Regions from separate parts of the Caballeronia sp. ATUFL_F2_KS9A genome, predicted to be linked through region 3. Evidence: riboswitches for the same ligand, from Rfam matches in the RefSeq annotation. Region 3 holds a riboswitch; each other region holds the start of a gene.

Region 1 (5,279 bases), on a different contig from region 3:
CCTTTGCGACGAAATACGCGACCACCGGCGCGGTCTTCAAAAGCCGCAGCGCCTTCACGGTGATCAGCTCCGGATCGCCCGGGCCGACGCCTAATCCAAAGAGACGTCCGCGCATCATTCGGCCTCCGAAGCAAGTGCGTTCACTGCGGCCGCTGCCATCGCGCTGCCCCCGCGCCGGCCGAGCAGCGCGACGAAGGGCACGCCGCGGCTATCGGCGGCGAGCATCGCTTTCGATTCCGCCGCGCCGATGAAACCGACCGGAAAGCCGAGAATGAGCGCGGGCTTCGGCGCGCCGGCATCGATCATGTCGAGCAGATGGAAGAGCGCGGTCGGCGCGTTGCCTATCGCGACGATCGCGCCTTCGAGTTGCGCACGCCATAGTTCGAGCGCGGCGGCCGAGCGCGTGTTGCGCATCGCGCGGGCGCGCTCGGGAATCGAGGGATCGCTCAAGGTGCAGATCACGCGGTTGTCGGCGGGCAAGCGCGCGCGCGTGATGCCCTCGGCGACCATGCGCGCATCGCACAGGATCGGCGCGCCTGCTGCAAGCGCCTTTCTTCCGATGCTGCCCGCGCCGGGCGAGAAGCGCAGATCGCTCACGATATCCACCATGCCGCACGCATGGATCAGCCGCACGGCGAGCTTCTCCAGATCGGCGGGAATGGCGGCGAGGTCGGCTTCGGCGCGGATCGTCGCAAAGGACTGACGATAAATCTCCGCGCCGTCGCGGATGTAGTCAAGCATCGGCATGGCTCCGGGCGAGCCGTTCGGCCGCCTCTTCGATGGTCAGATTGCGCGCGACGGCTCGTGCGTCGCGATGTAAGTCGTATCGTCCGGGCGCGACTGCGTAGAGCGTGACCGGAACCGGATGCGCCGCCGCGCACGAACGCTCGCAGCCGCTCAGATGCACCTGCGTCCCGTCATCCGAAGGCAGGAGCGCGGCGAGCCGGTGAGCATCGGCTTTGGTATCGGCACGGCTCTTTGCGCAGCCTTCCGAACCCGCGCACGCGATGAGGCGCGCGAGCGGTTCGTGCGCGCCGGTTGCAAGGCCGAGCGCGTGCAGCCCTTGCAGCACGTCATGCGCTGAATGCGCCGCGAGGCCGGGAATCAGCACGCTTTGCCACGGCGTCATCGTCAGGCGGCTTGCGCCGTGTGCGTCGGCGAGATTGGCGAGCGCTTCGAGCGTCGTCGCATCGAGACGGCCCAGCGGCGTTTGCGCACCCGCGTACCACGTCGCGCGATGCGGCTCCTCGTGCGCGCCGAGACGCAGCGATGCATCGGCGGGTGCGCGTGTCCATGTCGCGATATCGGCGTCGAAACGCAAGGCGTCGAGAAAGCGCGCAACGCCGATACGCGCAAGCAGATCGCGCATGCGATGTTCTTCAGGCGTCGCCAGCGCGAGAAAGCTGCGCAACACGTTCAGGACGAACATCACGAGATCGTCGCGCGAGATCGCGCCGAGCGCCGGATCGCGCATCGTTCCGGCGAGGCCGAATGCGAAGCGCGCGCCATCCTCGATGGCGGAAAGCCAAAGATCGTGCGGATGATCGAGCATCGCGATGCGCTCGCCGGCGTCGAGCTGGAGCGCGAATTTCGGCGACAGCGCATGCAGCGACGCATCGGCCTGCATCGCATCGACGATCCGCGCGGCGAGCGCGCGCGTGCCGTGGTCCGCGAGCGGGCTCAGCATTACGTTGCGGATGTCGTCTGCGCCCGCCGTCGACGGGCCGAGGCCCGCGTCGAGGGCGATGTCGACGAGCGCGGCGTGGGCATCGTCGCGAATGCCGCGCAGTTGCAGATTCGCGCGATTGGTCACTTCGATCACGCCCGAGCCGCACTCGCGAGCCGCGCGCGCGACGGCCCGCGCCGCCCGCGTGCTCAACACGCCGCCCGCGAGACGCAGACGCGCAAGGCCGCCATCGCACGCGGGCACGATGCGCATCAGGCCCGGGCATGCGGAAGCACGCGGCGTTGCGTTGAGCGATGAGCGGTCGAAAGAATTCAAAAGCGTGACCCGTTGGGCTTCGCGCGTGATGAGCGAACCGGTACACCCCGCCCGGTCGGCGTCGCGCGAATGCGTTGGGTCGGCAGGTCTCTTGGCTGGCAGGTCGACATTCGCGCCGGCCTTCCCGGTAAAAACCAGTGGCAGTGGAGCGCGGACTCGCTGCGTACAATTGCGGGGGCAGCCACAGTTTTGCTGTGTTCCCTTTTAAGCCCTCGGTCTCACGACCCCGGGCGCCGACGGACCTGTATTATGCCCGCTTTTATCGACCCTCCGAGCGCTTCCGGCATGTATCCGGGAACGCGATCGGAATCGCAGCAAGGAGACCGCGCATGTCGAACTGGCTGACCGTGGTGGGCATCGGCGAAGACGGCTGGCACGGACTTTCCCGCGCCGCGCGTCGCGCGCTTCTCGACGCCCAGTCGATTCACGGCGGCGAACGTCATCTCGCGTTGCTGCCGGATCGCATCGCCGCGCGCCGCATGCCGTGGCCGAAACCCTTCTCGCTCGATGCCGTGCTCGCCGACCGCGGCGACGGCAAGACGCGCATCTGCGTGCTCGCGAGCGGCGATCCGATGTGCTTCGGCGTCGGCGCGACGCTCGCGCGCGAAGTCGCCAACGGCGAAATGCGCGTCATTCCCGCGCCGTCGTCGCTGTCGCTCGCGGCGGCGCGCCTGTGCTGGGCGCTCCAAGACGCCGTCTGCGTATCGCTCGTCGGGCGGCCGGCGGCGTCGCTGCTCGCGAATCTGCATCGCGGCGTGCGCCTCATCGTGCTGAGCGCGGACGGCACGACGCCCGCCGCCGTCGCCACGCTTCTGACCGCGCATGGTTTCGGCGCGAGCCGCATGACCGTCTTCGAGCATCTCGGCGGCAGCGACGAACGCCGCATCGACGAGCGTGCCGACGACTGGCGCGAGCCCGTCGTTGCCGCGCTCAATCTCATCGCGATCGAGTGCCGGACGCACGCCGGCCACGCCGGGCCGCCGCTCACGCCCGGTCTCGCCGACGACGCCTACCGCCACGACGGCCAGTTGACGAAGCGCGACGTGCGCGCCGTGACGCTCGCGCGCCTCGCGCCGCAGCCCGGCGAACTGCTGTGGGACGTCGGCGCGGGCTGCGGCTCGATCGGCATCGAATGGATGCGCGCGCATGGCGCGTGTCGGGCGATCGCGATCGAAGCGAACGAGAGCCGTCAGCGTCTCATCGAATACAACCGCGATGCGCTCGGCGTGCCCGCGCTGCAACTCGTCAGAGGCGAAGCGCCCGCCGCGCTCGACGGCCTTCCCGCGCCGGACGCGGTGTTCATCGGCGGTGGATTGACGGTGCCGGGCCTGCTCGATGCGTGCTGGGCGCGTCTGCGTCAGGGCGGGCGGCTCGTCGCCAATGCGGTGACGCTGCAAAGCGAGGCGGCGCTCGTCGAATGGCGCGCGCGCCACGGCGGCGAGCTGACGCGCATCGGCGTCGCGCAGGCGGAACCGCTCGGCAGCTTCGACACGTGGCGTCAGGCGCTGCCGATCACCGTCCTGCACGCGAGCAAACCGTGATGCGTCATGCGTGAAGAGACGCCGGAGAAAGCCGCGCCGCTGCGCAGCGGCTACACGACAGGAAGCTGCGCGACCGCGACGAGTCTCGCGGCCGCGCGCCTCTTGCTGCTCGGCGAGACGAGCGAGCGCGCGGAGATCGTCCTGCCGAAGGGCCAGCGCGTGACGATGATGCTTTCGTTCTGCCGCCGTTTACCCGATGAAAGCGCCGCCGCCGAAGCCGGCGTCATCAAGGATGCGGGCGACGATCCCGACGTCACGCACGGTGCGCTCGTGTTCGCGCGCGTGCGACTGTCGGAGGAACCGGGCGTGCGTTTTCATGCGGGCGCGGGCGTCGGCACGGTGACGCGCGCGGGCCTCGCGCTCGCCGTCGGCGAACCGGCGATCAATCCGATGCCGCGCAAGATGATGACCGAGCATCTCGACGCGCTCGCAAAAAGCGTCGGCTATCGCGGCGGTTTCGACGTGACCATCGGCGTGGAGAACGGCGAAGCCCTCGCGCAGAAGACGATGAATCCGCGCCTCGGCATCGTCGGCGGATTGTCGATACTCGGCACGACCGGCATCGTCAGACCGTTTTCGTGCTCGGCGTACATCGCGTCGATTCATCAGGGCATCGATGTGGCGCGGGCGAACGGGTATCGGCATATCGCCGCGTGCACCGGCAACCAGAGCGAGGACGCGATGCGCGCGCGCTACGGCCTGCCCGACATCGCATTGATCGAAATGGGCGATTTCGTGGGCGCGGTGCTCAAGCATTTGCGCCGCGCGAGCGTCGACAAGCTGAGCCTGTGCGGCGGCTTCGGCAAGCTGTCCAAGCTCGCGGCGGGGCATATGGATCTGCACAGCCGCAGTTCGAGCATCGACTTGCCGCTGCTCGCCGTCTGGGCCGCCGATGCGGGCGCGAACGCCGAACTGCTGGCGTCGATGCGCGCGGCCAACACGAGTCAGGAAGCGCTCAAGCTCGCACGCGCCGAAGGCATCGCGCTCGGCGATATCGTCTGCCGACGCGCGCGCGATGTCGCGCTCGACGCGCTGCCGCCAGGCATCGAAGTCGAGACCTTCGCGATCGACCGGCAGGGCAATATCGTCGGGAGCGCGGCATGACGCGCGTGCTGCTGCTCGGCGGCACCGGCGATGCGCTCGCGATCGCGCGTGCGCTTCCTGCGACGCACGTCTACAGTCTCGCGGGCCTCGGGCGCGTGCCGGGCGATCTGGCGTGCACGGTGCGCGTCGGCGGTTTCGGCGGCATCGACGGGCTCGTGCGATATCTGCGCGACGAGCACATCACGCTCGTCGTCGATGCGACGCATCCCTATGCCGCGCAGATGAGCCGCCACGCGTTCGATGCCTGCGCGCTCGCCGACGTGCCGCTCTGGGCGGTGCGCCGTCCCGCATGGCAACCGCAGGCGGGCGACGACTGGCGCGAGGCGTCGGACTGGCGCGAGATCGTCGAATGCATCGCGCCGTTTCATCGGCCGCTTTTCACGCTCGGGCGCGAGGCGCTCGCGCATCTGCACGACATTCCCGCGTCGCAGCACTGGACGATTCGCTGTCTCGACGCGCATCCGGGCAACGCGCGCGCGAGCATTGTCGATGCGCGCGGTCCGTTCGATCTCGCCGGCGAGCGCGCCTTGTTCGACGCGGCGCGTATCGATGTCGTCGTCAGCAAGAACAGCGGCGGGCGGGCGACCGAGGCGAAGCTCGCGGTCGCGCGGGAACGCGGTATCGCCGTCGTC
Region 2 (5,279 bases), on a different contig from region 3:
TTGCGCACGTCGAGCGAGCGAAGCCCGTGGTCGCGGAATGCGGCGGCATGCTGTATCTGCTCGACACGCTGACCGACATCGAAGGCACGCGGCATGCGATGCTCGGCATCCTTCCCGGCGACGCGGCGATGCAACGCAAGCTGTCGCGCCTCGCGATGCAGCGCATCGACACGACGCATGGCGCGATGACCGGTCACACATTCCACTACTCGACGCTCGACACGCCGATGCAGCCGGCACTCAAGGCCGCTCATGCCACGACCGGCACCGAAGGCGAAGCGCTCTATCGGCATGGTTCGGTGTCGGCCACTTACATGCACGCTTACTGGCCGTCGAATCCGGCCGCGGCCGCTGCGCTCTTTCGCGGCGAATCACTATGACAACGACGCAAGACGATCTCGCTTTCACCATCGAACGCGCGAAAGCGCAGGAACCCATCGGCTCGCCATGCACCGATGTCTGCAAGCTCGATCAGGAAACGGGCCTGTGCCTCGGCTGCTTCCGAAGCCGCGAGGAAATCAAGACCTTCAGATCGATGGACGATGCCGCGAAGCTCGATCTGTTCGATGAATTGCTCAAGCGTCGTGCGGCGAAAGAGCAAACGAAAAGCCCGCGTTCCTGACGAAGCGCGGGCTTCATGAGCGACGCCGAACCGCTTACGCCGCAGCCATTCTTCTCACCGCCGGCCGCTCGAGTTCACGCGCTGCGAGCGCACCGAACACGAGACCGAGCGTCGTCCATAACAGCGCCTGCATGCCGATAGCGGCCACGCGGAAATTCCACAGCAGCGAAGCGGAGAAATCCGCGGGCACTTCATCGACGGACGGCAGCGCGACCTGCGCCGCCACGATCACGACGATATACGCAGCCGCCGCGATGAGCGTCGCGTTCCACCCGCCATGCCGCGCCACCATGCGCCGCTGCAAGCGCACGGCGAAGACGGCAGCCGCGATGGAAATCGCCACCATGCCGAAGAAAAGCGCCGTGCGCGGCCCGATGGTCTCGGCATTGCCGACAGCGGGCGGATTGGGCGGGTACTTCAGGAACGGCACGATGGCGACGCTCACGAAGCCGAACAGCGCGAGCAATGCCGACGTGCCGCGCGCGCGCAACGCGCCGAGCCGTCCATAAGCAAACGCGAACACGAGCGAGAAGAGACCGCCGAGCGCGGTGCCGAACACGGCGACGCCGGTCAGAAGGCCGAGGCCCGCTTGCGTATCGCGAGACACGAGCGCTTCGTCGCCGTGATCGTGCGAATGCGCTGGCGTGGCAGCCGCATCGGCATGACCGTGCTCATGTTCGTGTTCATGCTCGTGCTGTTCCTCGAACGCGATGGCGCGTGCCACCGACGGTTCACCGAACGCACGCGCGAAGCCGAAGCCGATCAGGCCCGCGACCAGTCCCGCGATCATGCCGCGTATCAGCAAAGTGCGAATCATGATGCTTCCTCAGTGGCACGGAAAGCCGAGCAAATGCCGGCCGTCATGCACGAATTCGTGGACGTACGTGCCCGAGAAAATCGACGTCGCGCCCTGTTCGGCGCCGACGAAATAGATTGCGATCAGCAGAATGAGGCCGATGAAGACGGCCCACGGCAACACTTCACGCACCGGAATGGGCACGGGTGCATCGAGTGACGGGGAAACCGGAGCGGAAAGGACCGGCGCGTTGGAAGCATTCATGGTGGTTCTCCAGGGAAAAGCGCGTCCCGATTGACGAAGAGCATGCAGCGGGGTCTGACTCGCGGCGCCGCGCTTTCGCGTTGACGTACCGCACACAGTGGCGCGACCGTGCCGGGTTTGCACCGGCTTCCTCGCACTGCAAGCTTGCCATTCTATGATGATCCGCTGCAAAGTAAAACGATTCCGATTCGACCGCCACCTGCCTTGGAACTCATTCTTCTCTGTCACGCCGCCACGCGCGCGATGAAAACCGGGCACTTTCCCACCGGCGACGAACCTCCCGAGCGCGATGCGCGCGCGCAGCTCGCGTCATTGCACGCCTTGCCCGACACGCGCGTGATTGCGAGTCCCGCGCGCGTCGCGCGTGAAACGGCGGCGTGGATCGCGGATGCATTCGAGATCGTTCCCGCGTTCGACGACATCGACTATGGCCGCTGGCGCGGGCATTCGATACGCGAAACGGGCGAGCGCGAACCGGAACATGTCGCTGCATGGCTCGCGGGTCCCGATGCGCGTTCGCACGGCGGCGAAAGCGTCGCCATGCTCGCTGCGCGCGTCGCCGAGGGCTTCGCTTCGATCGACCGGCTCGACGCGGGGCGCTGCATCGTCGTCACGCATGCGATCGTCGTGAAAGCGGCGCTCGCGCATGCGCTTCGCCTGCCGCTCGCATCGATCTATGGGATGAACTTCGCGCCGCTCTCGTCCACGGTGCTGGAACGCGCCTCGCCCGCCGATACGTGGACCGCCCTGAACTTCGCTGCATACGAATAGCTCAAAGCAGACAGCGCATCGCGTGCGCGGTGCGCGTTCGACTCAACCAGGAGACTCAGATGGCGCACTACGTGGATGGATTCGTCGTACCCGTACCGATCGACAAGGTCGACGCTTATCGCCGCATGGCCGAAGCCGCCGGCAAGATCTGGCTGGAACACGGCGCACTGGAGTTCGTGGAAACCATCGCCGACGACGTGAAGCCCGGCAAGCTCACATCGTTTCCACAGAGCGTGCAGATGAAGGAAGGCGAGACCGTCGCGTTCTCGTATATCGTCTACGAATCGCGCGAGCAGCGCGATAGCGTCAACGCCAAAGTGATGGAAGACCCGCGCCTCAAAACGATGATGGAATCCGGCGAGACGCCGTTCGATCCTCAACGCATGTTCTTCGGCGGCTTCACGACCATCGTCGAACTCGGGCGCGACTGATCGTTCTTATCCGCTCAATCGAGTCACTACTTCGAAGGAACCGCATCGACATGTATATCGCCATGAACCGCTTCAAGATCGTGCCCGGCGCCGAAGCCGACTTCGAACGTCGGTGGACGAGCCGCGATACGCATCTGAAGGATGTGCCCGGGTTCGTCGAGTTTCATCTGCTCAAAGGGCCGGTGAAAGACGATCACGTTCTGTATTCGAGCCATACGATATGGGCGAATCAGGCAGCCTTCGAAGACTGGACGCGTTCGGACGCGTTTCGCGCCGCGCATCGCAATGCCGGCGGCGAGACGCGCCAGCTTTATCTCGGTCATCCGGAATTCGAGGGCTTCGAAGTCATTCAGACCGTCAAATAGAGCGGTCAAGGCGCAACCGAACGTTCGCGCACTTTTCAGCGAGCACGCGCGTTTTACACACGTGTGAAAAAACGCGCTTCGCCGAAGCTGTCTTTTCAGACGTGTTTTCTAGGCCTTTGCGCCGCGCGCCATGCGCTGCAGCGTCGATGAATCGATCGCCGCCGCACAGATTCGCACCGCTTCCTTCAGCGTGCGCGGACGCCCCGCACCGAATTGCGATTCCAGCATCGCGACGGCGCGCAGACGCTCGTCATTGCCGAGTTTCTCGCCCGTCGCAAGCTCAAGAACCGAGATGAAATAAGCCGCAGGCGGCGCCGCGCTCGCATGCGGAGTCGTCTGGCGTTCCCCGTCCGCCGCGCCACCCGCGCCCTCACGTCCGTCGTCGCGCGCCGGAATCCACGGGTGCCACTTGCTGTCGTATCGACTTTTCATGGGTTAGTTCGCTGGCTCGATTGCTGTGGCGCACCTTGGCGCCGTTTGTCATGTGACGCTTATGGCGTCTCTGTCATTAAAGAGACTTACAGCAAGTACCGTTCCAAGCTGGCGTTCCCCTTGCACGGCCTAGCGCGCCGCGATGCTTTCCTCCGACAAAACCGCACGCGCGACGCGACATGCCGCAAGATCCCAAGCCGCGCAGCCGACCGATTTGAACATCACCGGTTGCAATGCATCAACGGCTTTGGACGGCGCCGCGAGCGCGAGCGCCAATGCGTGCACATCGTTCCATTCGACGCCCGCGAGAATGAAATCGCCTGCTTCGTGACGCGCGCCCGCAGGGTCGTCGACGTAAAGCGCGCTTGCATGCACGGTCGCGGCGGCGATCTCGGCGGCATCGGCGGTGAATGCGCCCACGCCGATCACGAGGCGGCCCGCGCGCGCGGGCAACGTATAGACCGGCGTCTTGCTCGTGGTCGCGGCGATGACGACATCGATCGAATCGGGAATCGTGGTCTCGTCGAGCGCGGCAAGCTGCTTCGAAAGCGATGCATGCGCCGCACAGAACTCGCGCGCGCGCCCGGGACGCGAGCCTTGCACGACGATGTGCGCATCGGGATAAATAGCGGCGAGCGCCTCGACGTGATACGCAGCCTGCTTGCCCGTACCGATGACGAGCACCTCGCGCGGCGCGGCATCGTGAAGCGCGCGGATCGCGAGCATCGATACCGCCGCCGTGCGCCGGCCCGTCACCGTCGGGCCATCGAGCATGAATTGCGGCACGCCCGTCATGGCATCGTAGGCGGTCACCTGACCGTGGATCGTCGGCAGGCCGAGCGCGCCGTTGCCCGCGCAAACGTTCACGAGCTTGTGCATCGCGAGATCGGCGGCGCTCGCGGGCATCGACAACATCACGCCGCCTTCGATCGGCACCACCATGCGCTCTGGACTCACGATGCGTCCCGCCGCGTAATCGAGCATCGTCGCGGCGAGGGTGTCGACGAGCCGATCATACGGCACGAGGCGCGCGGTTTGAGCTTCGTCGAAACTATGGATCGTTGCGGTCATCGCGTTCGCTCGCTTGATATGGGGAAGATGAAATCGAACTTCAAAATGCCATCGAAGTGCCGGAACATTCTAACGGCGCGCGACGCCGCGTCATAAAGCAGCGAATCGCTCGCTAGAATGAACGAATCAGCCGCTGTCATGTGACTGCCATCGAATGTCGTCACAATCGGCCGTCCCGCGCCGCGACCGTCATCGCGACGGCGGCAGCCCAAGAACGCCACGGAGCCCCTCATGAACACGACGGAAAAGCAGCGCCGTTTCCACGCCGACATCATCGACAGCTACGACGAAGAGTTCGAGATGGAGATCGACGATCGCTTCCTGGACGGCGAATCGACTTTCTCCGATGAAGAGCGTCAGTTACGCAAGACCTATTTTCGCGAGCTGTTTCGCTTGCAAGGCGAACTCGTGAAGCTGCAGGACTGGGTCGTGCACGAGGGGCATCGGCTCGTGGTGCTGTTCGAGGGACGCGATGCGGCGGGCAAAGGCGGCGCGATCAAGCGCATCACGCAACGGCTGAATCCGCG
Region 3 (5,279 bases):
GCAGATGCGGCACGACGAGCCCGACGAAGCCGATGGTGCCCGCCGTCGTCACGGCGGCCGCCGCCGCGATCGATGCGACGAGATACACGCGCAGACGCAAGCGCTCGACCGGCACGCCGAGCGCGCGCGCGGTCGTATCGCCGCGCAAGAGCACGTTCAGTTGCGGTGCGACGGGAACGATGACCGCGAGCACGACGGCGAGCGCGATCAGCGCGGGCCATGGCGCCGCCGCGCCGTTGAGATCGCCCGTCAGCCAGAAGATCATGCCGCGCAAACGGTTCTCGGGCGCGACGCTCAGGATCAGCGTGATGAGCGCGCCCCATCCCGATGCGATCACGACACCCGTCAGCAAGAGCCTCGGCGATGCGTCCTGTCCGCTTTGCCACAAGTCCTTGCGCGCGAGTCCGAGGACCAGAACGATCGATGCGAACGCGCCCGCGCAAGCCGCGATATCGACGCCCCACCACGGCAGCGACCCGAGCATCGCGGCAAGCGCGAAGGTTGCCGCGCCGCCGGATACGCCGAGCACGTACGGTTCCGCCAGCGGATTGCGCAACAGCACTTGCAGCAGCGCGCCGGCGAACGCGAGCAATGCGCCCGACGCGAAGCCCGCGAGCGCGCGCGGCAGACGCAAGGTCAGCACGATGTCATCGGCGATATCGGGCGTCGCCGAGTGCGCGTGAAAGAGCGCGCCGATCGCACGCGATACGGGCAACGCGACGCTGCCCATCGCGAGCGACGCGACCAGCACGACGAGCGTCGCTGCGCCGAGCGCGATCCAGATCGCGGTGGCGCGGCTCGCGTTCATCGCGCGCGGACGTTCAGCCACGCGGCTCACGACGGATGCCAGCCCAACGTGATGTACGCGCCGCGTCGTGGCGTGTTGTACGAGTACGCAAGTTCATAGTCCTTGTCGAACAGGTTGTCGATGCGCGCCGTGACGTACCACGACTTCGAGATGTCGTGGCGCGCCGACAGATTCACGATGCCGTAGCCCGCGAGCGTCGAATCGTAATCGCTGCGTTGACCGCTCACGATCCATTCGCCACCGACGCGCCACGGCCCGATCGTGCGATGCGCCGTCAGCGTCGCGAAATGCCGCGCGCGCCGCGTCAAATCCTCGTGATTCGTTTCGTCGACGGGATTCTGGAACGTGACGCCCGCGCGCACATCCGTTGCGCCGACGTGCCCCGCCCACGATCCCTCGATGCCCTGCACCTTCGCGCGCCCGACGTTCTGCGCGACATAGTAGAAGCCGCCGTCGGACACGTAATCGATCAAATTCGAATAGCGCGTCTGAAAAAGCGTCACGCGCACCACGCCGAGCGCATTCGATGCGTACTGCAACGCCGCCTCGACCGAATGACTCCGCTCCGGCTGAATCGACGGATTGCCGCTCAGCGGATAGTAGAGATCGTCGAAGCTCGGCGCGCGAAACGAGGCCGAATAGCTCGCGCTCGCCTTCCAGTGCGCGTCGAAGTTATACGCGTAGCCCAGATAGTAGCTGTTCGCGCCGCCGAAATCGGAATACTGATCGCGGCGCAGATTCGCCTGCAACTCGTTCGCGCCGATGTGCGCCACGTAACCCGCGAACATCGAATTCACATGACGGTCGGGCGCGCTGAACTGATCGGAATCGAGCGTCTGATCGAGATGCTCGTAGCCGAAGAGCAGCTTGTGCGCGTCGCTGATCCGCACGTCGTTCTGCCACGTATATTGCCGGTTCTCCGAATCGAAACGGCTCGTATAGACGCCGTTCTGCTCGATGTTCGCGCGGTCCTGTCCCTGCGCGATCGTGAAGTGCGCCGTCCAGTTATCCGTGACGCGGCCGTTCGCGAACACCGACGCCGAGCGCACGCGATCGTGCGTTTCGTTGATATCCGTCGGCTGGCCATAGGCATCGTCGAAACTGTTGATGCCGTTCGATTGCAGGAAGCGCACGCCCGCGTCCCACTTGTCGCTGAACTTGTGACGCAGCGTCGCCGCGACGCTCTCGTTCAGATAGCCGTTCGCGTTCGGATTGGCGCCGGGCGCGATTCCCGGATCGATCGACGAGAAGCCGTCGGTTTTCTCGCGCGAGACGTTCACGCTGAAGGTCGTGCGGCCGTCCTTGTCGAGCGCGCCGCTCACGCCCGCCGATTGCCGCTGCGTGTGATAGCTGCCGTACTCGGCCTCGAAGTTGAAGCGCGGCGGATGCGCCTCGCCTTCCTTCGTGAAGATCTGCACGACGCCGCCGATCGCATTCGATCCATAGAGCGCCGACACGTTGCCGTTCACGACCTCGACGCGCCCGATCTGGTCGAGCATCAATTGCGATAGCTGTGCCGCGCCGAGCGACGCCGATTCGACGCGCACGCCGTCGATCAGCACGAGCGATTGCGACGACGCCGCACCGCGTATGAAAAGCCCCGAGTTCGAGCCCGGTCCGCCGTTGCGCGTGATCTGCACGCCGGGCGCGAGCGCGACGAGTCCGAGCGCGTCGCTTGCGTTTGCATCGGCGATGTCCTGCTCGTCAAAAAGCGATGTCTGCGGAATCGATTCGGCAAGCGGCTGCGGCGCGCGCGTCGATGTGACGACGACGGGCGCAAGCGTTTGCGTGCTGTCTTCCGTCTGGGCCGCCTGTGCAGCGCCGGCGAACGGCAAGGCGCCGATGGCCGCAACGAGCGCGCCATGACGGGAGAGACCGCTTCTGAGCGCGGCCAGTGGCAATACCATGTGTGAAGTGTTCCGTTTCGCGTGAGCGCGACCCCGCTCCCCGCGAGGACGATGCGCGACGAACGCACCGCGCCATGCGCGCCGATGCGTCGGACTCCGGCCGGTATCCGGGCTGGCGATCAATCGTCTCGCCTTCCCGCGCATGGCGCGCAGTGGCATCGACACGTTTCTTGCAGTCGCGCGCGTGCGACGAATTTCGACACGCTCGCGCGGCAAAAACGCGCATGAGACGACTTGCAACTTGCGTTGCGGTCGCTTACCGTTGCGGGGGCAGCACAGGTTGGCTCGTCGTCGATTGCGGCGACTTCGCTCCCTGTTTCCCGTTTGACTGCATCCACGAGATCCGCGGATGCGAGCACCAAAAGTGCGGCAAGTGTAGGAGCGCGGTTCGGGGCCGTCAAGAAAACCGCGCGGGCAGACTGGCGCGGCGCATGACGAATCGAACGAGAAGCGAAAGAGAAGCGGCCGGCCTGTCATCACGAGCGTTGCGGGGCGCTCGCGTTTTCTGCACACGAATGCATCGCGACATGCGCTTGATTCGAAGGATTAAGCGCTAGATCGCGTGTTGTTACGTCTCGAAACGAGACATTTATCGGAAGCTCCGTTGAACCGCGCTAAAATGCGAGGTCTTTAGAGGACGCAGCACATGCTCAACGAACTCGAATCACTGTCAGGAAACATCGGCCGGCTGATCCAGATCAGCGAGCGCCACAAGCAGGCGCATCAAGCGCTGCAGGAACAACTCGAACAGCTGCGCGCCGACTATGCGAACGTGCAGGCCGAGCTCGCGCAAGTGCGCGAAGAGCGCGATACGCTGCAGTCCGAACGCGATTCGCTGTCCGCGAAAATCGACGACGCGCAAATCCGCCTGAACGCGATTCTCGAAAAGCTGCCGCGCGGCAAGTCCGCGCAACATGCCGAGTCCGACAATCAACTCGATCTCCTCGAAGCCGATTCCCGGGAAGCACATGAAACGGAATTGCACGGCGAGCATCATCAGGGAGAGAAGGCATGACGACCACGCAGATCGAAGTATCCATTCTCGGGCAGCCGTATCGTCTCGCGTGCTCGCCGGAAACCGAAGGCGCATTGCGTGAAGCCGTCGCGCGCGTCGACGCCGAAATGAACAAAGTGCGCAATGCAAGCAGCGTGCGCGGCACGGATCGCATCGCGGTGATGGCGGCGCTTTCGCTGGCGTCGGAATTGCTTAAGCTGCAGGACAGCGTGCGTCACGGCGAGGCCTTCCCCGCCGAAGAAATCCGCCGCACGATGCACTCGATGAACGAGCAATTGGGCGCGGTCATTGCGCAACACGAAGCGCAATAAGGCAGATGCGCGTCGAGTCAATCAGCGCGCAATGTCAATCGAAAAAAGAAACCGCCGAAGTAGCGTGAAGAGGCTGCAGAAGGCAAACGATTGGTGTAGAGTGACGTTTCCCTGCCTGGTACGCCAAGGTCATATATTCCTTGAACCAATGCTACATTGGCACGGTTGCGGAACCTTGCAGCACGGGCGCGCGCGTCGCTAGTCCGATGTACCCGAAGTGTTGCTTACCGCGACCAATCTTGAACCCAGGTTCAGGATGCCGGCCTAGCGGCTGTGGCGGGGACCTCATTCAAGAAACGGCATCGGTTTTTCCGATGCCGTTTTCGTTTGTCCCTGCCGTTCGCTCTTCGATTCATGCACACGACCATGCGCTACTGGCTGATGAAGTCCGAACCGGACGAAGCGAGCATCGATCATCTCGCGCACGCGCCGAAAAAAACCTTGCCGTGGACGGGCGTACGCAACTATCAGGCGCGCAACTTCATGCGCGATCAGATGCAGATCGGCGACGGCGTGCTCTTCTATCATTCGAGCTGCCCGGAGCCGGGCATCGCGGGCATCGCGAAAGTGTGCTCGACGGCGTATCCGGATCCCACGCAATTCGATCCGAAGAGCGATTACTACGATCCGAAATCGACGCAGGAAACGCCGCGCTGGATGCTCGTCGACGTGAAGTTCGTGAAGAAGACGCCGCTCATATCGCTCGCCGCGTTGCGCGAACATCCAGAGCTTGCCGACATGCAAGTGCTCGCGCGCGGCAACCGGCTCTCGATCACGCCCGTGACCGAAGCGCAATGGCGATTTATTACCGAGCACCTCGTCTAACAAGGAACTTACGACTTCACGACTGCGACTAAATCCCGTCGCACGTACGCGATGTCACGGAGTCCTTCGATGCTCAATAAGAAAACCGCCGCCGCCTTCGCCCTGCTCGCGATGTCCGGTGCCGCGCTTACGTTGTCTCAAACCGCCGCTGCGCAGACGGTGATGACGCAGCCACAGCCCTCGGGCGTGCTCTCGCTCTCCGCACAAGCGAGCGCGCAAGTGCCGCAGGATGTCGTCAACATCACGCTCTTCTACGAACAGGAAGCGGCCGATCCGTCGTCGCTCACCAGCACGCTCAATCAGCGCGCCGAGGCCGCGTTACGCGAAGCCAAAGGTGTCGACGGCGTGACCGCGAAGAGCGGCTCGTTCACCGTCTATCCGTCGACGGATCGCGACGGCAAGATTTCCGCGTG
Region 4 (5,279 bases), on a different contig from region 3:
CGGCCAGATCGGCGCTGCTCGGCGTGCCGTCGAAGAGACCCATCACGCCTTCGATGAGAATGAGATCGGCCTCGCGCGCGGCCTTGGCGAGCAACGCGCGGCACGCATCGAGCCCGACCATCGACAGATGCAGCGAATAAACGGGCGCGCCGCATGCGCGTTCGAGAATCATCGGATCGAGAAAATCCGGGCCGGTCTTGAACACGCGTACCGTCAGGCCTCGGCGCGCGTGATGACGCGCAAGCGCCGCCGTCACCGTGGTCTTGCCTTGATGCGACGCACTCGCGCCGATGAAGAGAGCGGGGCAGTCGGGCATCGCTCAGAACTCGACGCCGCGTTGCGCTTTCACGCCTTGCTCGCGATACGGATGCTTCACGAGCCGCATTTCCGTGACGAGATCGGCAAGTTCGATCAACGCATCGGGCGCGTGGCGACCGGTCACGACGACATGCAGCATCGCGGGCCGCGCCTTCAGCACGTCGAGCACTTCATCGAGCGGCAGATACTCGTACTTGAGCACGGTGTTGAGTTCGTCGAGCACGACCATCTGATATTCGCCGCTCTCGATCATGCGGCGCGCTTCGTTCCAGCCCTTGCGCGCGGTGGCCATGTCGGCTTCGCGATTCTGCGTGTTCCAGGTGTAGCCATCTCCCATGGTGACGAAATCGCAATGCGCGATTGCGCCGAGGAAATCGCGCTCCGATGTATGCAGCGCGCCCTTGATGAACTGCACGACGCCGAGCTTCATGCCGTGTCCGAGCACGCGCACCGCCATGCCGAACGCGGCCGTTGTCTTGCCCTTGCCGTTGCCGGTATTCACGATCAAAAGGCCTTTCTCGTGATCGGCGGCGGCCTGCTTTTTCTCGTGGCCTTCCTTGCGGCGCTGGGTCATGCGCAGATGCGATTCGGTATCGGTTTTCACGGGAGCTCCAGAGAAAGACGGCCGTATCGTACAACAGGCGGCGGCTTAATTCTGCGCTAACAGACGGCAGGCATCATGCAATCAACGTAATCACCGACTCGAGGAGCAAGCAAATGGACGCGCTCTATCTCTATCTGGAACTCGTCGCGCTTGGCGTTCTCGTCTGGCTTTGCCGCGACAAGTTCAAACCGGTCGTGGCGAAGCCGCTCGCCGAAACGCCGCGTCCGCGCACGACCGCAAGACCGGTATTCATGTTCCGTTCGCGCGGGGCGCATGCATCGCTGCGATCGCGACGGTTACGCCACAATCGATCGTCTTTGGCACGATGAGCGTTCGCGCGTTGCCCGCGAGCAGCGCGCAAGGCTCGCATACGCCATCGACGTTCATATGCGCCATTGCATGATGCGATATCGCCGTGCGCGGCGCTTGCGCGATTTCATCGGCGCCGTAGAAGCGCAATGTCAGACGATGACGCTCGCAGAACGCGAGCAGTCCCGCCTCGTGCCGTTTCGCGTCGATGCTCGCGATGATGGCGATGTCGCCGAACGCAAGCGTGCCCAAAGCGCCGCGCACGGCGTGCTCGATTGCGTCGGCGCTCGCGCCCCGCGTGCAGCCGATCCCCACGGCAAGACGCGTGACAGCGGGCTGATTCATGTGGGCGATGACGAATTCCATGTGCGCCGACCTTACCACCTTTCTTGACGCTCGCGCCCGCCGGGCCTAGACTTTCACGCAGTTTTGGTGCTCGCGCGCGGATTCTCTCGTGCGCAGTTAAACGGGAAGCAGGGCGCGTTCCTTTCGATTCGTCGAACGCACGTCAACCTGCGCTGCCCCCGCAACGGTAAGCGATTCACCGCGCACGGCATTTTCATCGCGTGTACGGGAAGCCGGCTTCGAAGCCACTGCGCGTGAGAAACGCGCGGGAAGGCGAAGCGGCGTCGTCGTCAGCCCGGATACCGGCCAGACTTTGAGCGGGGCTTGCTGTCGCGGGGATGCGGCGCGGCCCATGATCCATAAAAGCGTGCGTTTCCCTTTCATCCAGCCGCGTTGCCAGGCATCGCGCGACATGAAGCGCATGCAACCGAAGCCACGGAGCGACGATGCAAACCCGCAAGATTCCCGTCACGGTCGTGACCGGCTTTCTCGGCAGCGGCAAGACCACACTGATGCGGCATATCCTCTCCAATGCGCAAGGCAAGCGCATCGCGGTGATCGTCAACGAGTTCGGCGAGCTCGGCATCGACGGGGAGATTTTGAAGGGTTGCGGCATCGGTTGCGACGATGAAGCCGGCTCCAAAGACCGCAATCTGTACGAGCTCGCGAACGGTTGTCTCTGCTGCACCGTGCAGGAAGAGTTCTATCCGGTCATGGAACAACTCGTCGAGCGGCGCGAGAGCATCGATCACGTGCTGATCGAAACGTCCGGTCTCGCTTTGCCGAAGCCGCTCGTGCAGGCGTTCAACTGGCCGTCGATCAAGAACGCATTCACCGTCGATGCCGTCGTGACCGTGGTCGATGGACCCGCTGCCGCGAGCGGTCAGTTCGCGGCGAATCCCGTCGCCGTCGATGCGCAACGCAAGGCCGATCCCAATCTCGATCACGAATCGCCGCTGCATGAACTGTTCGAGGACCAGCTTTCGTCTGCCGACCTCGTCATCGTCAACAAGACCGATCTCATGGATGATGAAGCGCTGCGAAAGGTCGAAGCGCTCGTGCGGCCCGAGATTCCGCCCGAAGTGAAGATCGTGCCCGCGCAGATGGGCAGGCTCGATGTGCATACATTGCTCGGTCTCGAATCGGCATCGGAAGAGACGATTCATTTGCGGCACGATCATCACGGTTCGCCCGATGAAGCAGGCCACGCCGATCATCATCATGACGAGTTCGATTCGGTCGTCGTGCATGGCAACGTCGAATCGCGCGAGCAGGCGCTGGCCGCGCTGCATGCGCTCGTCGAGCAGCACACGATCTATCGCGTGAAGGGTTTCGCTGCGTTGCCGGGCGCGGCGATGCGGCTCGTCGTGCAAGGCGTCGGACGACGCTTCGACAGTTACTTCGACCGCCGCTGGGAAGCGGGCGAAGCGAAGACCCAAAGCCGCTTCGTGCTGATCGGCGAAGACCTCGAACGCGCGACGCTGCAACGCGCGTTCGACGCCGCGCTCGCGAGCGCGCCCGTGCAGGCGTAACCGCGATGCATCTGCTCCGCACGACGCCGGGAGGCTTCGTCGACGACGCGCAGGGCGTCATGCGTATCGATCAGACGAGCGCGCCGATCGTCGTGCTCAGCTCCGCCGATACGACGCTCGCGTTGCTCGCGAGCGCGTTTCCGCGTCTCGAGCCCGGCTTTCCCGACGTGCGGCTCGCGAATCAATCGTTTCTGCGTCAGCCCGCATCGGTCGATTTCTATGTCGACGATGTATTGCGTCACGCGAAGGTCGTGATCGTCGATCATCTCGGCGGCGAATCGTACTGGCCGTACGGCATCGAGCGGCTCGTCGCGCTCGCGAAAGAGCGCAAGCAGATGCTCGCGATGTTTTCGGGCGATCTCACCGAGGACCCGAATCTTATCGGCAAGAGCACGGCCGATGCAGCGTTTTGCCGCGAGCTGTCGCGCTATCTGCGCGAAGGCGGCGCGCGCAATGCCGAGGAGTTTCTACGCGCGATCGCGCATCGCGCGTTCGGCTTCGGGCGCGAGCCGCAGCCGCCGAGTCCGCTGCCCGCCGTCGCGATCTATCATCCCGAGCGCGAAATCGCGGTCATCGACGACTGGCAGGCGCGCTGGACCGAAGGCGCGAGCGTCGCCGCGATTCTGTTTTACCGCGCGCATTTGCAATCGGGCAATACGGCCGTGTTCGATGCGCTCATCGAAGCGCTCGAAAAAGAAGGCATGAATCCGTTGCCGATCGCGATTTCGTCGCTCAAGGAAAGCGTGAGCCGCGAAGTGGTCGAGCGTTTGTGCGCGCAGCATCGCGCATCGCTTGTATTGAACACGACGGCTTTTGCGGCGAGCGTGATCGGCGAGGACGAAGCGTTCGAAGTCGCGGGCGATGCGCCCGTGCTGCAAGTCATCCTGAGCGGCGGCAATCGCGATGACTGGCAGAAGGACAATCACGGCCTGAATTCGCGCGACGTCGCCATGCATGTCGCGCTTCCCGAAGTCGATGGCCGCATCATCACGCGCGCCGTGAGTTTCAAGGGGCTCGCATATCACTGCAAGCATACGCAGGTGGATGTCGTGCGCTATCAGGCCGACGCGGAGCGCGTGCGCTTCGTCGCCGAACTGAGCCGGCGGTGGACCAAGCTGCGTCATACGCCGAACGCGCAGAAGCGCATCGCGCTCGTGCTGGCGAACTACCCGGCGAGCGAAGGGCGCATCGGCAATGGCGTGGGACTCGATACGCCCGCATCCGCGATCAACATTCTGTCGATGCTCGCGCGAGAAGGCTATCGCGTCGGCACGATGCCGCCGAACGGCGATGCGCTCATCGCCGCGTTGACGGAAGGCGTGACCAACGATCCCGTCGTCCGCGATATGCGCCCTGCGTTGCAGAGTCTTTCGCTCGATGACTATCTCGACGCGTATCGCACGCTGCCCGCCGATGCGCGCGCCGCGCTCGAAAAAACCTGGGGCGCACCCGAAGACGACCCGACGATCAGACGCGGCCGTTTCATGATCGCGGGCTATCGCTGCGGGGAAGTGTTCATCGGCATCCAGCCCTCGCGTTCGCGGCAGCGCAACGATTACGCGAGCTATCACGATGCCGAACTCGTGCCGCCGCATTCCTATCTCGCGTTCTACTTCTGGCTGCGTCTGCGCTTTCAGGCGGATGCGCTCGTGCATGTCGGCAAGCACGGCAATCTCGAATGGCTGCCGGGAAAGAGCGTCGCGTTGTCGTCATCGTGCTGGCCGGATGCGATTCTCGGACCGATGCCGCATCTCTATCCGTTCATCGTCAACGATCCGGGCGAAGGCAGTCAGGCGAAGCGCCGCGCGCAGGCCGTGATCATCGATCATCTGATGCCGCCGCTCACGCGCGCCGAGAACTATGGGCCATTGCAGGATCTCGAGCGTCAGGTCGACGAATACTACGAAGCGTTGATGGTCGATGTGCGCCGCGCGAAGCTGCTGCGCAAGACGATTCTCGCGAACATCGTCGAGAACCGGCTGCACGAGGAACTCGGGCTGGATGCGCCACGCGATACCGTGGGTGAAGACGCGTTGCTCACGCGCGCCGATGCCTATCTCTGCGAACTGAAGGAAGCGCAGATTCGCGACGGCCTGCATGTATTCGGTGTCTCGCCGCAAGGCGTGCAACGACGCGACACGCTGCTCGCGCTCGGCCGCTTTCCGATCGGC

What was found. A riboswitch is a leader RNA that binds a small molecule or an ion and turns the genes downstream of it on or off. The one in region 3 is predicted to bind cobalamin.
Region 1: another riboswitch for cobalamin. It lies ahead of cobG (precorrin-3B synthase); the one in region 3 lies ahead of NCS67_RS02685 (TonB-dependent receptor domain-containing protein).
Region 2: another riboswitch for cobalamin. It lies ahead of NCS67_RS17735 (CbtB domain-containing protein); the one in region 3 lies ahead of NCS67_RS02685 (TonB-dependent receptor domain-containing protein).
Region 4: another riboswitch for cobalamin. It lies ahead of cobW (cobalamin biosynthesis protein CobW); the one in region 3 lies ahead of NCS67_RS02685 (TonB-dependent receptor domain-containing protein).

Annotation. Positions count from the first base shown of each region.
Region 1 covers NZ_JALQEK010000029.1:405,027-410,305, reverse strand. The annotation lists gene NCS67_RS17670 (precorrin-2 C(20)-methyltransferase) at 1-118, opposite strand, end outside; gene NCS67_RS17665 (precorrin-8X methylmutase) at 115-741, opposite strand; gene cobG (precorrin-3B synthase) at 734-2,002, opposite strand; cobalamin riboswitch at 2,067-2,255, opposite strand; gene cbiE (precorrin-6y C5,15-methyltransferase (decarboxylating) subunit CbiE) at 2,332-3,543, shown strand; gene NCS67_RS17650 (cobalt-precorrin-5B (C(1))-methyltransferase) at 3,550-4,647, shown strand; gene NCS67_RS17645 (cobalt-precorrin-6A reductase) at 4,644-5,279, shown strand, end outside.
Region 2 covers NZ_JALQEK010000029.1:422,853-428,131, forward strand. The annotation lists gene NCS67_RS17720 (cobyrinic acid a,c-diamide synthase CobB) at 1-380, shown strand, start outside; gene NCS67_RS17725 (DUF1289 domain-containing protein) at 377-622, shown strand; gene NCS67_RS17730 (CbtA family protein) at 657-1,439, opposite strand; gene NCS67_RS17735 (CbtB domain-containing protein) at 1,449-1,682, opposite strand; cobalamin riboswitch at 1,712-1,838, opposite strand; gene NCS67_RS17740 (histidine phosphatase family protein) at 1,887-2,453, shown strand; gene NCS67_RS17745 (DUF1428 domain-containing protein) at 2,513-2,884, shown strand; gene hmuQ (heme-degrading protein HmuQ) at 2,935-3,249, shown strand; gene NCS67_RS17755 (hypothetical protein) at 3,358-3,681, opposite strand; gene lhpI (bifunctional Delta(1)-pyrroline-2-carboxylate/Delta(1)-piperideine-2-carboxylate reductase) at 3,811-4,752, opposite strand; gene ppk2 (polyphosphate kinase 2) at 4,984-5,279, shown strand, end outside.
Region 3 covers NZ_JALQEK010000002.1:90,201-95,479, reverse strand. The annotation lists gene NCS67_RS02690 (FecCD family ABC transporter permease) at 1-838, opposite strand, end outside; gene NCS67_RS02685 (TonB-dependent receptor domain-containing protein) at 835-2,715, opposite strand; cobalamin riboswitch at 2,797-3,094, opposite strand; gene NCS67_RS02680 (ATPase) at 3,362-3,730, shown strand; gene NCS67_RS02675 (cell division protein ZapA) at 3,727-4,041, shown strand; RNA gene ssrS (6S RNA) at 4,147-4,328, shown strand; gene NCS67_RS02665 (EVE domain-containing protein) at 4,408-4,866, shown strand; gene NCS67_RS02660 (SIMPL domain-containing protein) at 4,936-5,279, shown strand, end outside.
Region 4 covers NZ_JALQEK010000029.1:416,971-422,249, reverse strand. The annotation lists gene NCS67_RS17720 (cobyrinic acid a,c-diamide synthase CobB) at 1-316, opposite strand, end outside; gene cobO (cob(I)yrinic acid a,c-diamide adenosyltransferase) at 320-922, opposite strand; gene NCS67_RS17710 (cobalamin biosynthesis protein) at 1,172-1,597, opposite strand; cobalamin riboswitch at 1,644-1,901, shown strand; gene cobW (cobalamin biosynthesis protein CobW) at 2,023-3,108, shown strand; gene cobN (cobaltochelatase subunit CobN) at 3,114-5,279, shown strand, end outside.